One region of the Streptomyces sp. NPDC058198 genome, then DNA from elsewhere that is predicted to be linked to it. Evidence: predicted binding sites of a transcription regulator. Region 1 holds the regulator's gene; the other holds the start of a gene.
The links. Region 1 encodes HrcA, which represses chaperone genes, less so after heat shock. Its sites were predicted from a motif close to TTNGCACTCNGNNNNNCNGAGTGCNAA; they were not measured.
Positions count from the first base shown of each region.

Region 2: groL (chaperonin GroEL) is a predicted target of HrcA. The motif match lies at 4,654-4,680, and genes of this name have one in related genera.

Region 1 is NZ_JBHVVP010000005.1:11,639-19,095, reverse strand. Features, by position in the region: gene ACFVWW_RS19070 (DUF3097 domain-containing protein) at 1-331, opposite strand, end outside; gene ACFVWW_RS19065 (MBL fold metallo-hydrolase) at 365-1,087, opposite strand; gene hrcA (heat-inducible transcriptional repressor HrcA) at 1,245-2,261, shown strand; gene dnaJ (molecular chaperone DnaJ) at 2,262-3,398, shown strand; gene ACFVWW_RS19050 (nitronate monooxygenase) at 3,631-4,704, shown strand; gene ACFVWW_RS19045 (16S rRNA (uracil(1498)-N(3))-methyltransferase) at 4,701-5,438, shown strand; gene ACFVWW_RS19040 (histidine triad nucleotide-binding protein) at 5,578-5,937, shown strand; gene ACFVWW_RS19035 (ribonuclease Z) at 5,943-6,851, shown strand; gene ACFVWW_RS19030 (carbohydrate kinase family protein) at 7,009-7,457, shown strand, end outside.
Region 2 is NZ_JBHVVP010000004.1:453,727-461,183, forward strand. Features, by position in the region: gene ACFVWW_RS18150 (transglutaminase-like domain-containing protein) at 1-596, opposite strand, end outside; gene ACFVWW_RS18155 (endonuclease/exonuclease/phosphatase family protein) at 715-1,704, opposite strand; gene ACFVWW_RS18160 (ADP-ribosylglycohydrolase family protein) at 1,830-2,759, opposite strand; gene groL (chaperonin GroEL) at 2,901-4,526, opposite strand; gene ACFVWW_RS18170 (cold-shock protein) at 4,892-5,095, opposite strand; gene ACFVWW_RS18175 (MoaD/ThiS family protein) at 5,455-5,730, opposite strand; gene thrC (threonine synthase) at 5,764-7,059, opposite strand; SAM riboswitch class I at 7,077-7,206, opposite strand; gene ACFVWW_RS18185 (glucosyl-3-phosphoglycerate synthase) at 7,375-7,457, shown strand, end outside.

The DNA of each region.
Region 1 (7,457 bases):
CCCTGGCGACCCGCGCGCGGGCTCCGGGCACGGCGACCGATCCCGAGGCCGTACGGGACGGCCGGGCCGGGCCCGCCGCCGACGGGCGGACCAGGGTCACCACGCGGCCCTCCAGCAGAAAACCGCGCGGCACCAGCGGGAACACCCGGTGCTTGCCGAAGCGGTCCTCCAGGGTGACCGTCGGACCCTCGGCCGTCTTCTCGCAGCGGATGACCGCGCCGCAGAAGCCCGTCGACACCTCCTCGACCACCAGGTCCGGCTCGGCGGGGACCTCCGGCGCGGGCGAGGACTTCTTCCACGGAGGCGTCAGATCAGGGCTGTAGCGGCGCATTCGCACGACGATAAACGGACGGGGCCGACACGGCTAGGACACGCCGAATCGGGCCGCCAACGCGTCGCGCTGCGCCCGTACGAACGCCGCGTCCACCACCGCCCCGTGCCCGGGTACGTACACCGCGTCCGCACCGCCCAGCGTGAGCAGCCGGTCCAGCGCCGCCGGCCAGCGGGCGGGGATCGCGTCGGGGCCGGCCTGGGGCTCGCCCGACTCCTCCACCAGGTCGCCGCAGAACAGGACGGGAGGAGAGGCCGGGACGAGGAGGGCCAGGTCGTGGGCCGAGTGGCCGGGGCCGGCGTTCGCCAGCGTGACCTGACGGCCGCCCAGGTCGAGGGTGAGCGAGCCGGAGACGGCGTGCCCCGGCCGTACCAGCAGATCCACCGCCTCGGTGGCCTCCGCCTCGCTCACGCCGTGGTGCACGGCGCTCTCGTACAGGCCCGCCCCGCCGGCCAGCAGGTCCGCCAGACCCACCGCGCCGTACACCTCGGCCTCCGGGAACGCCGCCGTCCCCAGCACATGGTCGAAGTGCGCGTGGCTCAGTGCGATGTGTGTCACGCGCCTGTCCTCGCCGAGAAGGGCGGCCACCTGCGCCCGGATGGCCTCGCCCTCGCGGACCGTCGACCCCGTGTCGTACAGCAGGGCCGCGGCGGCGCCGGCCACCAGCCCGACCGTCGCGTCCCACCCCGGCAGCCGTCGCCGCCCCACCCCCGGGGCCAGCCGCTCCCACCCGCACTCTTCCCAACGGACGTCCATACGAGGACGCTATCCGCAAGAACCAGCGTGATCACGTGGTCGGCCACCCTTGCTAGGGGCCTACCCCACGGCCGTACACTGGCCGGGGGGATTGCTGGCACTCCCACGGAGCGAGTGCCAAGCCGGATCCGACGGACGACAGCTGGAGGTGTGCGCCATGCTCAGCGAACGCAGACTCGAGGTGCTGCGCGCCATCGTCCAGGACTATGTCGGCACCGAGGAGCCCGTCGGCTCCAAGGCGCTGACCGAGCGGCACAAGCTCGGCGTGTCCCCGGCCACCGTCCGCAACGACATGGCGGTGCTGGAGGACGAGGGCTTCATCGCCCAGCCGCACACCAGCGCGGGGCGTATCCCGACCGACAAGGGTTACCGGCTCTTCGTCGACCGGCTGGCCGGGGTCAAGCCCATGACCTCGCCGGAGCGCCGCGCCATCCAGAGCTTCCTGGACAAGGCCGTCGACCTCGACGACGTCGTGGGCCGTACGGTACGGCTGCTGGCGCAGCTGACCAGGCAGGTTGCCGTCGTCCAGTACCCCTCACTGACCCGCTCGACGGTGCGCCACGTGGAGCTGCTGTCGCTCGCTCCCGCCCGGCTGATGCTCGTGCTGATCACGGACACCGGACGGGTCGAGCAGCGCATGATCGACTGCGGCACGCCCTTCGGTGAGACCTCGCTGGCGGATCTGCGGGCCCGGCTCAACAGCCGGATCGTCGGACGCCGCTTCTCGGATGTCCCGCAGCTGGTGCAGGACCTTCCCGAGTCGTTCGAGGAGGGGGACCGCGGGACCGTGTCCACGGTGCTCGCGACCCTGCTCGAAACGCTGGTCGAGGAGACCGAGGAGCGGCTGATGATCGGCGGCACCGCCAATCTCACCCGCTTCGGGCATGATTTCCCGCTCACCATCCGGCCGGTGCTGGAGGCGCTGGAGGAGCATGTGGTGCTTCTCAAGCTGCTGGGTGAGGCGGAACACCCGGGCATGACCGTACGTATCGGGCACGAGAACGCCCATGAGGGCCTCAACTCCACGTCCGTCGTCGCGGTCGGCTACGGTTCGGGCGACGAGGCAGTAGCCAAACTCGGCGTGGTCGGACCGACCCGCATGGACTACCCCGGAACGATGGGAGCGGTACGCGCAGTGGCACGTTACGTCGGACAGATCCTGGCGGAGTCGTAAGTGGCCACGGACTACTACGCCGTACTCGGCGTGCGCCGCGACGCATCGCAGGACGAGATCAAGAAGGCATTCCGGCGGCTCGCACGCGAGCTGCACCCGGATGTCAATCCCGATCCCAAGACGCAAGAGCGCTTCAAGGAGATCAACGCCGCGTACGAGGTGTTGTCGGACCCGCAGAAGAAGCAGGTCTACGACCTCGGCGGAGACCCGCTCTCGGCGAGCGGCGGCGGGGGCGCGGGCGGCTTCGGAGCCGGTGGCTTCGGCAACTTCTCCGACATCATGGACGCCTTCTTCGGAACGGCGTCCCAGCGCGGTCCGCGCTCGCGGACGCGACGCGGCCAGGACGCCATGATCCGGCTGGAGATCGACCTCAACGAGGCGGCCTTCGGCACGACCAAGGACATCCAGGTCGACACGGCCGTGGTCTGTACGACCTGTTCGGGCGAGGGGGCGGCGCCGGGCACCTCGGCGCAGACCTGCGACATGTGCCGCGGCCGCGGCGAGGTCTCGCAGGTCACCCGGTCCTTCCTGGGCCAGGTCATGACCTCGCGGCCGTGCCCGCAGTGCCAGGGCTTCGGTACGGTCGTGCCGACGCCGTGCCCCGAGTGCGCGGGCGACGGGCGTATCCGGTCCCGCCGTACGCTCACGGTCAAGATCCCCGCCGGTGTCGACAACGGCACCCGCATCCAGCTCGCGGGCGAGGGAGAGGTCGGTCCCGGCGGTGGTCCCGCCGGCGATCTCTACGTGGAGATCCACGAGCTGCCGCACGCGGTGTTCCAGCGGCGCGGCGACGATCTGCACTGCACGGTCACCATCCCCATGACGGCGGCGTCGCTGGGCACGAAGTGCCCGCTGGAGACGCTGGACGGGGTGGAGGACATCGACGTCCGTCCCGGCACGCAGTCGGGCCAGTCGATCCCGCTGCACGGACGCGGCATCACGCATCTGCGCGGCGGCGGCCGGGGCGACCTGATCGTGCACGTCGAGGTGATGACCCCGTCGAAGCTGGACCCGGAGCAGGAGCGGTTGCTGCGGGAGCTGGCGAAGCTGCGCGGCGAGGAACGGCCCACGGGCCAGTTCCAGCCGGGGCAGCAAGGATTGTTCTCGCGGTTGAAGGACGCGTTCAACGGACGGTAGGCGTGTGGGGGCCGGGGGTCCGGGGGTTGGCCCCCGGGTAGGCGCGGTCAGCCGGGGCAGCAGGGCCTGTTCTCGCGGTTGAAGGATGCGTTCAACGGGCGGTAGGCGTGTGGGGGCCGGGGGTCCGGGGGTTGGCCCCCGGCCCGCGACCCCGCCCGCCCCGCGTTCCCGTGACCCCCGCCGAGCGTGGCTCGGATTCGTCGCTGTGCGGGGGACGTGGCACGATGCCTGCATGTCCTCCGCACTGACCGATCTCTGCCGGTATCCGATCGTGCAGGCCCCCATGGCGGGCGGCGCGTCCTGCCCGCAGCTGGCGGCGGCCGTTTCCGAGGCGGGTGGTCTCGGGTTCCTCGCCGCCGGGTACAAAACAGCGGACGGCATGTACGAAGAGGTCAAACAGCTGCGCGGGCTCACCAACCAGCCCTTCGGCATCAATCTCTTCATGCCGCAGATACACCACGCCGACCACGCGGTCATCGAGGTCTACCGCAACCAGCTCGCCGGTGAGGCGACCTGGTACGAGACCCCGCTCGGCGACCCCGAGGCCGGCCGGGACGACGGCTACGAGGCCAAGCTGGCCATACTGCTCGACGACCCGGTGCCGCTCGTCTCGTTCACCTTCGGCTGCCCGACCCGTACGACCCTCGACGCGTTCGCCCGCGCGGGCACCTACACCGTGGTCACGGTGACCACCCCCGAGGAGGCCCAGACCGCGCAGTGGTCCGGCGCCGACGCCGTCTGTGTCCAGGGCATCGAGGCCGGCGGCCACCAGGGCACGCACCGCGACGATCCGGCCACCGACGGCGCGGGCATCGGACTGCTCTCGCTCGTGCCGCAGGTCAGGGAGGCCGTGCAGCTGCCGATCATCGCCGCCGGAGGGCTGATGCGCGGCGGCCAGATCGCGGCGGTGCTCGCGGCGGGCGCGGACGCGGCGCAGCTCGGCACGGCGTTCCTGGTGTGCCCGGAGTCCGGGGCGAACGTGCTGCACAAGCAGGCCATGACCAACCCGCTGTTCGTCAGGACCGAGCTGACCCGGGCCTTCTCGGGCCGCCCGGCCCGTGGCCTCGTCAACCGCTTCATGCGCGAGCACGGCCCGTACGCGCCGCCCGCCTACCCCGAGGTCCACCACCTCACCTCCGGGCTGCGCAAGGCCGCGGCGCGGGTGGGCGACGCCCAGGGCATGGCGCTCTGGGCGGGACAGGGCCACCGGATGGCCCGCGAGCTGCCCGCGGGACAGCTGGTCGAGGTCCTCGCCGCCGAGCTCGAAGCGACCCGGGCGTCGCTGACGCCGGAGAGCGACTCGTGACCGCTCCTGTCTTCGTCGTCGAGGGCGGTGTACTGCGCACCGGTACGGTCACCCTCGACGGCTCCGAAGGGCGGCACGCCGTCTCCGTACGGAGGCTGCGCGTCGGCGAGGAGATCGTGCTGACGGACGGCGCGGGCACGGGCGCCTACGGGACGGTCGCGGCGGTCGAGGGCAAGGACCGTCTTGACGTCGCCGTCACGGAGGTACGGACGGAGGCGGAACCCTCGCCCCGGATCACCGTCGTCCAGGCTCTGCCCAAGGGGGACCGCGGGGAGCTGGCCGTCGAGACGATGACCGAGACCGGCGCCGACGCGATCGTGCCCTGGCAGGCCGCGCGCTGTGTCACGCAGTGGAAGGGCGAGCGGGGCGCCAAGTCCCTGGCCAAATGGCGGGCCACGGCCCGCGAGGCGGGCAAGCAGTCGCGCAGGCTCCGCTTCCCCGAGGTCACGGACGCGCTGTCGGCCCGGCAGGTCGCCGCGCTGCTGGCGGACGCCGACTTCGCCGCCGTACTGCACGAGGAGGGCAGCGAACCGCTGGCCACCGCGCCGCTGCCCGCCGAGGGCCGGATCGTGCTGGTCGTCGGCCCCGAAGGGGGCGTGTCCCCGGAGGAGTTGGCGACGTTCGCGGAAGCCGGCGCGAAGCCGTACCGGCTGGGCCGCAGCGTCCTGCGCACCTCCACCGCGGGAACGGCGGCCACGGCCCTCCTGCTCGGCCGCACCGGCCGCTGGTCCTAGCGGCCCTCCCAGGGCAGGGCCTGGACACCTCAGCCGACAGGCGGCGGCCGTCGGGCCGATAGCATGCGTCCGTACGGATCGTCACTGATCGTCAGCAGCGACCGCCGGTGCGCCCGGCGGATCCGAGGAGGCCCGGACCATGGCGGGAGAACCACAGGCCGACTGCCTGTTCTGCAAGATCGTCGCGGGGGACGTACCGGCCACCGTCGTGCGGGAGTCGGAGACCACGGTCGCGTTCCGGGACATCAACCCGCAGGCCCCGACCCATGTCCTGGTCATCCCCCGGGTGCACTACCCGGACGCCGCGACCCTCGCCGCCGCCGAGCCGGGGATCGCCGCCGATGTGCTGCGCGAGGCGGCCGCGGTCGCCGCCGACGACAAGGCCGACAGCACCGGCTACCGGATCGTGTTCAACACCGGCGCCGGCGCCGGACAGACCGTCTTCCACGCGCACGCCCATGTCCTGGGCGGTCGCGGTCTCAACTGGCCCCCCGGGTAGGCGTCTTGTCCGTACGAGAACTGGTGGTGCTGGGCACCGCCAGCCAGGTGCCCACCCGCCACCGCAACCACAACGGCTATTTGCTGCGCTGGGACGGCGAAGGCCTGCTCTTCGACCCGGGAGAGGGCACCCAGCGCCAGATGCTGCGCGCCGGGGTCGCCGCGCACGACATCAACCGCATCTGCGTCACGCACTTCCACGGCGACCACGCGCTCGGCCTGGCCGGGGTGATCCAGCGCATCAACCTGGACCAGGTGCCGCACCCGGTCACCGCGCACTACCCGGCGAGCGGACAGCACTTCTTCGACCGGCTGCGGTACGCGACGGCCTACCGCGAGTCCGTCGAGCTGACCGAGGCGCCGGTCGTGGGCGACGGCGTTCTCGCCCGGACGGCCGCGTACACCCTGGACGCGTACAAGCTCTCCCACCCCGTCGAGTCGTACGGCTACCGCCTCACCGAGCCCGACGGGCTCCGGATGCTCCCGGAGCGGCTGGCCGCGCACGGCATCGCGGGCCCGGACGTCGGCCGGCTGCGCCGCGAGGGCACGCTGAACGGCGTCAGCCTCGACGAGGTCAGCGAGACGCGCCGGGGCCAGCGGTTCGCCTTCGTCATGGACACCCGGCTCTGCGACGGGGCGTACGCGCTGGCCGAGGGGTGCGACATGCTGGTCATCGAGTCGACGTTCCTCGACGAGGACGAGCGGCTGGCGACCGATCACGGTCATCTCACCGCGGGCCAGGCCGGCCGGGTGGCGCGGGAGGCGGGCGTACGGCATCTGGTGCTGACGCACTTCTCGCAGCGCTACGGCGATCCGGACGAGTTCGAGCGGCAGTCCCGCGCCGCCGGCTTCGACGGGGAGCTGACCGTCGCCGCCGATCTGGTGCGGGTACCGCTGCCGAAACGGTCCGGCTGACCTGCCGCACGGTTCGGCTGACCCGCCGCGGTGGGTCAGTGGCGGCTGCCCCGGCGGCGGCCACGGTCACGGACCGGGCGCGGACACCCTGTGCGTGCGGCTCGGGCCCGGCGGATCGGGCACACTGTCCGGATCCGCACGCGATCGGGAGCCCACCGTGATCACATCCAACGGAGACCCGCAGGAACACACCGCCCATGTCGACCCGCTGAGCGCGCTGCGCGCCCCGGACGACCCGCCGTGCGATGTCTATCTCACCGGCACGGTCTTCCTCGACATCATCTTCACCGGCCTGGCCAGCGCCCCCGTGCGCGGCACGGAGTCCTGGGCCCGGGGGATGGGGTCCAGCCCCGGCGGGATCGCCAACATGGCCAGCGCCCTGGCCCGGCTCGGCCTGCGCACCTCGCTCGCCGCGGCCTTCGGCGACGACCACTACGGTGAGTACTGCTGGGACGCGCTGGAGCAGGGCGAGGGCATCGACCTCTCCCGGTCCCGTACGGTCCCCGGCTGGCACTCGCCCGTCACCGTCTCCATGGCGTACGAGGACGAGCGGACCATGGTCTCGCACGGCCACGAGGCCCCGCCGCCCGAAGGGGCCCTCCCCGA
Region 2 (7,457 bases), on a different contig from region 1:
TCCGCCCCGCCCGCGCGGATGGCCCGCCATGCCGAGCCGGCGACCAGGAAGCGGTCGCGGGGCACGTCCATCGGGTCGAAGCCCACGCTGAACGTGTCGATGATCACCGGGTCGGTCAGCTGCGGATCGGCGAGCAGCCAGCCGCGCTCGTCGTCCCAGTACTCGGTCACCACGTGGTCGGCGTGGAAGCCGTCCGAGCCGAAGTAGTCGGCGAAGCCGGACCGCAGCCGGGCCGGAACGCCCGCGTGGCGCAGGAACGAGCAGAACAGCAGCGCGAAGTCGCGGCAGATACCGACGAAGCGGTCGCCCATCTCCCGCCGCCGCGCCAGCGGCGCGTCGTCGCGCTCGGTGATGATGCGCAGGATGTCGTCGATGTAGCGCGTCTCGGCGTCGTTGTGCAGGCGGTCCTGCGGGATGGCGTAGCGGAAGAGCTCGCCCTCCATGCGGTGGACCATGAGATCGCGGACCACGCGGGCGAGTTGAGCCGGATCGCGCGGGAGGTCGGCGTAGAGCGGGGCGAGGGCGCCCGGGTCGGAGAAGGCGCTCTGGGTGGCGTAGAAGGCGGCGGCGTCCGGTGCGAGGCGGGCGGATGGCATGGCTGGACCCCCGAGGAATATCGGCCACACGTTCGATTACCGGGCCGGTGCTGCACACCGTGCCAAATGTCCCCCGGTCGTGTCCAGATGCCGCGGGCCGGCGCGTCAGAGTCTCGCGTCAGAGTCTGATGCGGGCGGCGATGGGCATGTGGTCGCTCCCTGTCGTGGGCAACGTCCAGACGTGGGTGACGGACGCCGCCCGGGTCATGATCTGGTCGATCCGCGCCAGCGGAAAGGCCGCCGGCCAGCTGAACGCGAAACCCGAAGGCGGGGAATCCAACTGCGAGCTGACCGGGGACAGACCGCGGTCGTCCACCGTGCTGTTGAGGTCCCCGAGCAGAATCACCCGGTCCAGCGGCTCAGCGGCTATCGCCGCCCCGAGCAGCACGGCGCTCTCGTCCCGCCAGGCCGAACCGAACCCCTTGCTCAGCCCGAGGCGCACCGAGGGCAGGTGGGCGACGTACACGGCGACATCTCCCTGAGGCGTCCCGGCGGTCGCCCTCAGCCCACGCTCCCAGCCCTCCCCGATTCCGGCCGGCTTGATGTCCACCCGCCGTATGTCGGCGAGCGGATACTTCGACCACAGCCCGACCGTTCCGATGACCGCGTGGTGGGGATAGTCCGACGCCAGGACTTCTGCGAACAGCGGCACGGCGGAGGGCGTCAACTCCTCCAGGGCGATGAGATCGGCCTGAGCCCTGACCAGCTCCCTCGCTGTGCCCGCCGGATCCGGATTCTCGTCGCTGACATTGTGCTGAAGCGCGGTGACGTCGTACTCCGAGCCGGACCGGGAAAAAGCCAGACCGCCGAAGAGACTGACCCACGCCACCACGGGCACCAGCAGCGCGGCCAGCCCGACGACCGAGCGGCGCAGCAACGCCACACCCATCAGAACCGGAACGGCCAGGCCGACCCAGGGCAGAAAGGCCTCCAGCAGACTGCCCAGCCGGCCGACCGCATTGGGCACGGCGCCATGAAAGACCAGCAGACAGCCCACCACGACGGCCAGCCCACCGAGTACGCGCTCCCCCACCCCGAACCGGAGCGGCAGCCAACGAGCCCCCGCCCCCCGCGTCCCCGATATCGCCTTCCCCGCCTGCTCCACCATCGCCCACCCGCACTCAAGCCCGGCCCAATGCCGCACCCTACGACGACGCAAAGCCCCAAGCCCCGGTTCCCGGCACCCGCCGACGTCCCGGGGCGTGACCGAGGCCGGTCCGGTGCTGGACGGGCTCAGGCTCCGAGGCGGTGCGCGAGGTCGAGCAACTGCGGCAGCTGGAGCACCCGTCCGCCGGACCCCGGCAGCGGAACGTGCAGGGGCTCGGTCCAGCGAGTGGGGATCGCGTCCAGCCCGTAGTACGCACCCGCGAGGCCGCCGGTGACCGCGGCGACGGTGTCCGTGTCACCGCCGAGATCGATCGCGGCGCGTATCGCGTCCTCGTAACTGGCCGTGGTCCGCAGGGCCCAGACAGCGGAGCCCAGGCATGGCCAGACGGCTCCGTTGAACTCGGTGGCCTGATCGGGGTGCCAGTCGGCGGCGAGGACCGTGGCGTACCGCGGGCGGTGGTCCGGGTGGACGAGGTCCACGATCCCGGGCAGAGCGGCAAGAGGCTCGACATCGTCCAGCGTGACTCGGACGAGCTCATGGAAGACGGCCGTGCCTTCCCAGGCGGCGCGATCTCCGTGGGTCAAGGCAGCGACGCGCCGGGCGGCGTCCATGGTGGCCTGCTGTCCGCCGCGTGCGAAGTAGACCGCGGAGGTGGCTGCCCGCATCAAGGAGCCGTTGCCCGCAGCGCGCCGGTTGACCTGGAAGTGAATGGCGGCCGCCAGGTCCCAGGGCATGCCGTTGGTGAGGACATCCTCGGTCTGCAGGCCGATGTCCTTGGGCTCGGATGCCGCCCATCGCTGGAAGCGGCCAAAGATGTCGGGCAGATCCAGTCCGCCTCGTTCCAGCAGTGACTCCGCCACCAGGACGGCCATCTGCGTGTCGTCCGTGGCCTCGCCGGGATCCCAGCCGCCGCCTCCGCACATCTCGCCGTGGGCACCGGGCGCCGAGAACCGTGCGGAGAATGCTCCCGCCGGGCCGAACTCGAAGGGGCCTCCCAGCGCGTCACCCACCGCCGAGCCGATGACCGCGCCGGCGGTCCGCTGTGTCCGTTCCACATCGTCAGGTTATCGGCGCGCGGTCCGGGGCCGGCTTCCTTCGGGCCGGGCCCGGAAAACACCCGAGGGCGGCACCCCTGGGATAGGGGTGCCGCCCTCGTTCAGGACGGTTGATCAACCGGTGGCCGGAGCCGGGGTCGATCAGAAGTCCATGTCACCGCCCGGCATGCCGCCCGGAGCGCCGGCGGCGCCGGCCTTCTCCGGCTTGTCGGCGATAACGGCCTCGGTGGTGAGGAACAGCGCCGCGATAGAGGCCGCGTTCTGCAGAGCAGAGCGGGTCACCTTCGCGGGGTCGATGATGCCCTCGGCGATCATGTCGACGTACTCGCCGGTCGCGGCGTTGAGGCCGTGGCCGATCGGCAGGTTGCGGACCTTCTCGACGATGACGCCACCCTCGAGACCACCGTTGACGGCGATCTGCTTGAGCGGGGCCTCCAGCGCGAGCTTGACGATGTTCGCACCCGTCGCCTCGTCGCCTTCGAGCTCGAGCTTCTCGAACACCGAGGAAGCCTGGAGCAGAGCCACGCCACCACCGGCGACGATGCCCTCCTCGACGGCGGCCTTGGCGTTGCGCACCGCGTCCTCGATGCGGTGCTTGCGCTCCTTGAGCTCGACCTCGGTCGCGGCGCCGGCCTTGATGACGGCCACGCCGCCGGCCAGCTTCGCGAGGCGCTCCTGGAGCTTCTCGCGGTCGTAGTCCGAGTCGCTGTTCTCGATCTCGGCACGGATCTGGTTGACCCGACCGGCGACCTGCTCGCTGTCACCGGCACCGTCGACGATGGTGGTCTCGTCCTTGGTGATGACGACCTTGCGGGCGCGGCCCAGCAGGTCCAGGCCGGCGTTCTCGAGCTTGAGGCCGACCTCCTCGGAGATGACCGTGCCACCGGTGAGGATGGCGATGTCGTTGAGCATGGCCTTGCGGCGGTCACCGAAGCCCGGGGCCTTGACGGCGACGGACTTGAAGGTGCCACGGATCTTGTTGACGACCAGGGTCGACAGGGCCTCGCCCTCGACGTCCTCCGCGATGATCAGCAGCGGCTTACCCGACTGCATGACCTTCTCCAGCAGCGGAAGGAGGTCCTTCACGTTGCCGATCTTGGAGTTGACGATCAGGATGTACGGGTCGTCGAGGGACGACTCCATACGCTCCATGTCGGTGGCGAAGTACGCCGAGATGTAGCCCTTGTCGAAGCGCATACCCTCGGTGAGCTCGAGCTCCAGACCGAAGGTCTGAGACTCCTCGACGGTGATGACGCCTTCCTTGCCGACCTTGTCCATGGCCTCGGCGATGAGCTCGCCGATCTGGGTGTCAGCGGCGGAGATGGAGGCGGTCGAAGCGATCTGCTCCTTGGTCTCCACGTCCTTGGCCTGCTCCAGCAGGGCACCGGAGACGGCCTCGACGGCCTTCTCGATACCGCGCTTGAGGGCCATCGGGTTGGCGCCGGCCGCCACATTGCGCAGGCCCTCGCGGACGAGCGCCTGGGCGAGAACGGTCGCGGTGGTCGTACCGTCGCCGGCGACGTCGTCCGTCTTCTTGGCGACTTCCTTGACCAGCTCGGCGCCGATCTTCTCGTACGGGTCCTCGAGCTCGATCTCCTTGGCGATGGAAACACCATCGTTGGTGATCGTGGGGGCGCCCCACTTCTTCTCGAGGACGACGTTGCGACCCTTGGGGCCAAGGGTGACCTTGACGGCGTCGGCGAGCTGGTTCATCCCGCGCTCGAGACCGCGCCGAGCCTCCTCGTTGAACGCGATGATCTTGGCCATGTGAAGTGGTCCTCCCGGACTGGGGTGGATTGCTCCGGACCGTGCTGGCGCCCGCGACGGACGGCCTGAGAGCCGTGCGGTTCCTTGCCCCACCGGCTCTTCGGGCCTCACCGACCCGGTCCTTAAGTTGTCACTCTCACTTGCAGAGTGCTAACGCCAATGATTAGCACTCGACCCCTGCGAGTGCAAGCTTGTCTTGCCGACTCGCCACCTGTTCGCACCTCTGCCGCCCCCGGGTCGCACACGGGTCGCCCCCGGATCCCGCCCCGGATCCCGCCCTCCCGGGAACGCACGAAGGGCCCGTATCCCATCTCTGGGACACGGACCCTTCGGCGTGAGTGCGTCGCTGGCCGATCGCGCCGGAATCAGACGGCGAGCTTGACCATGTCCGCCTGCGGACCCTTCTGGCCCTGCGAGATCTCGAACTCCACTCGCTGACCTTCTTCAAGGGTGCGGTAACCGTCCATCTGGATCGCGCTGTAGTGGACGAAAACATCCGCACCACCGTCGACCGCGATGAAGCCGTACCCCTTCTCCGCGTTGAACCACTTGACGGTGCCCTGAGCCATGCCTAACTCCCCTATTACTGGCCCTTGCGCGGGGCCACTTTTCGCGCCGGAACGCGTCGACCGCGGCTGAATGTATCTGCCCAACTGCCCTCTGCAACAGGTCAATCGGACGAGAATTCTGGGCATGGCTGAACACGCATAGCGATGAATTCCCCACGTTCCGGGGCAAGTCGGGCCGGGCAAAGCGCATCTACTGCGCAAAGGGCACCAAGACTTTGACCCCATGTTGTCGCGTTCTCATAGGCGTTGAGCCTGCGCGGGGGAGGGGGCGTTCCCATACTGTATCGCGCTCAACCATACAGAACGGCCCCCTCCGCTTCTCTTGCGGAGGGGGCCGGACCGATCACTGAGCGTCGAAATCAGCCTCCGGCGACGGCGGGGATGATCGAGACGCCGACCCCCTCGGGGGTGGCGGTCTCCAGGCCCTGCTCGAAGCGGACGTCGTCGTCGTTCACGTACACGTTCACGAAGCGGCGCAGCTTGCCCTGGTCGTCCAGGACGCGCGCGGCGATCCCCGGGTGGCTCTGCTCCAGGGACTGGATCACCTCGGAGAGGGTCGTGCCCTCCGCCGGGACCTCGGCCTTGCCACCGGTGTACGTACGGAGAATGGTGGGGATGCGGACGTTGACGCTCATGGTGGGGTGCCTTCCTTCAGTGGTGGGCGGAGCTCAGCGGGCCAGGCCGGCGGCGCGGAACGCGTCGAGGCTCGGACGGATCGTCGCGGTCGGCCCGGTGGTCGGCGCCACGGCGTCCAGCGTCTTCAGGCCGTCACCCGTGTTCAGGACGACGGTGGTCAGGGTCGGGTCGAGGACTCCGGCCTCGATGAGCTTCTTCGTCACGCCGACGGTCACCCCGCCCGCGGTCTCCGCGAAGATGCCCTCGGTGCGCGCCAGCAGCTTGATCGCGTCGACGATCTGCTCGTCGTTGACGTCCTCGACCGCGCCGCCGGTGCGGCGGGCGATGTCCAGGACGTACGGGCCGTCGGCCGGGTTGCCGATCGCCAGGGACTTGGCGATGGTGTTGGGCTTCTGCGGCCGTACGACGTCCTGGCCGGCCTTGAAGGCGGTGGACACCGGCGAGCAGCCCTCGGCCTGGGCGCCGAAGATCTTGTACGGCTTGTCCTCGACCAGGCCCAGCTTGATCAGCTCCTGAAGTCCCTTGTCGATCTTCGTGAGCTGGGAGCCCGAGGCGATCGGGATCACGATCTGGTCGGGCAGCCGCCAGCCGAGCTGCTCGCAGATCTCGTACGCGAGCGTCTTGGATCCCTCGCCGTAGTACGGGCGGAGGTTGACGTTGACGAAGCCCCAGCCCTCGCCCAGCGGGTCGCCGATGAGCTCCGAGCAGAAGCGGTTGACGTCGTCGTAGTTGCCTTCGATGCCGACGAGTTCACCGCCGTAGATGGCGGCCATGACGACCTTGCCCTGCTCCAGGTCGTGCGGGATGAACACGCACGAGCGGAAGCCCGCGCGGGCGGCCGCGGCGCCGACGGCGCCCGCGAGGTTGCCGGTGGAGGAGCAGGAGAGCGTGGTGAAACCGAAGGCGCGGGCGGCCTCGACGGCGATGGCGACGACACGGTCCTTGAAGGAGTGCGTCGGGTTGCCGGAGTCGTCCTTGATGTGGAGGGAGCCGGTGACGCCCAGTTCACGGGCGAGATTGTCGGCCTTGACGAGCTTGGTGAAGCCGGGGTTGATGTTGGGCTTCGTGGCCACGTCGGCGGGGACGGGCAGCAGCGGGGCGTAGCGCCAGATGTTGTCCGGGCCCTCCGCGATGCGCTTCTTCAGCTCTTCGGGGGTGCCGCTCGGCAGGTCGTACGCGACTTCGAGCGGCCCGAAACAGCTGGCACAGGCGAAGATGGGGCCGAGGTCGAAACGCTCTCCGCATTCGCGGCACGAAAGTGCGGCGGCGGGTCCGAGATCGATCGATCCGGGGGCGGCTTCGGTGGGGTGGACGGTCTGCACAGCCATGGAGGCGAGGCCCTTTCTCCTCATCTTCCTCGCGACGTACTTCGCCGCAAGACGGAATTGGCACCTTCCCCACCGTGACCTCGATTGGTCGGCAGGAGGGTTGCCGGGACTTCAACGGGCCGTTCCCTCTGTCCCTCTGGATGAGCGCTATGGCGCCGGATGCGGGATCCGGTGCGTTTGTTCACCTGACGACCCCCGGCATGCGGCGGTCATCGGTGTTGTTCAAGACTGTAACCGAAGGAGCGGATGGTTGAGATAGTCGTCCGCACCGCGAGATGGATCACGTTCATGCATCACGTACAGGGAGTACCGACCGTGCTGGAAGAGGTGGAACGCTGGCTGACCAGGCGTTCCTGGTCCGCAGCCGACCGTCCGCTCGACCGGCTCCTGGTGGCGAA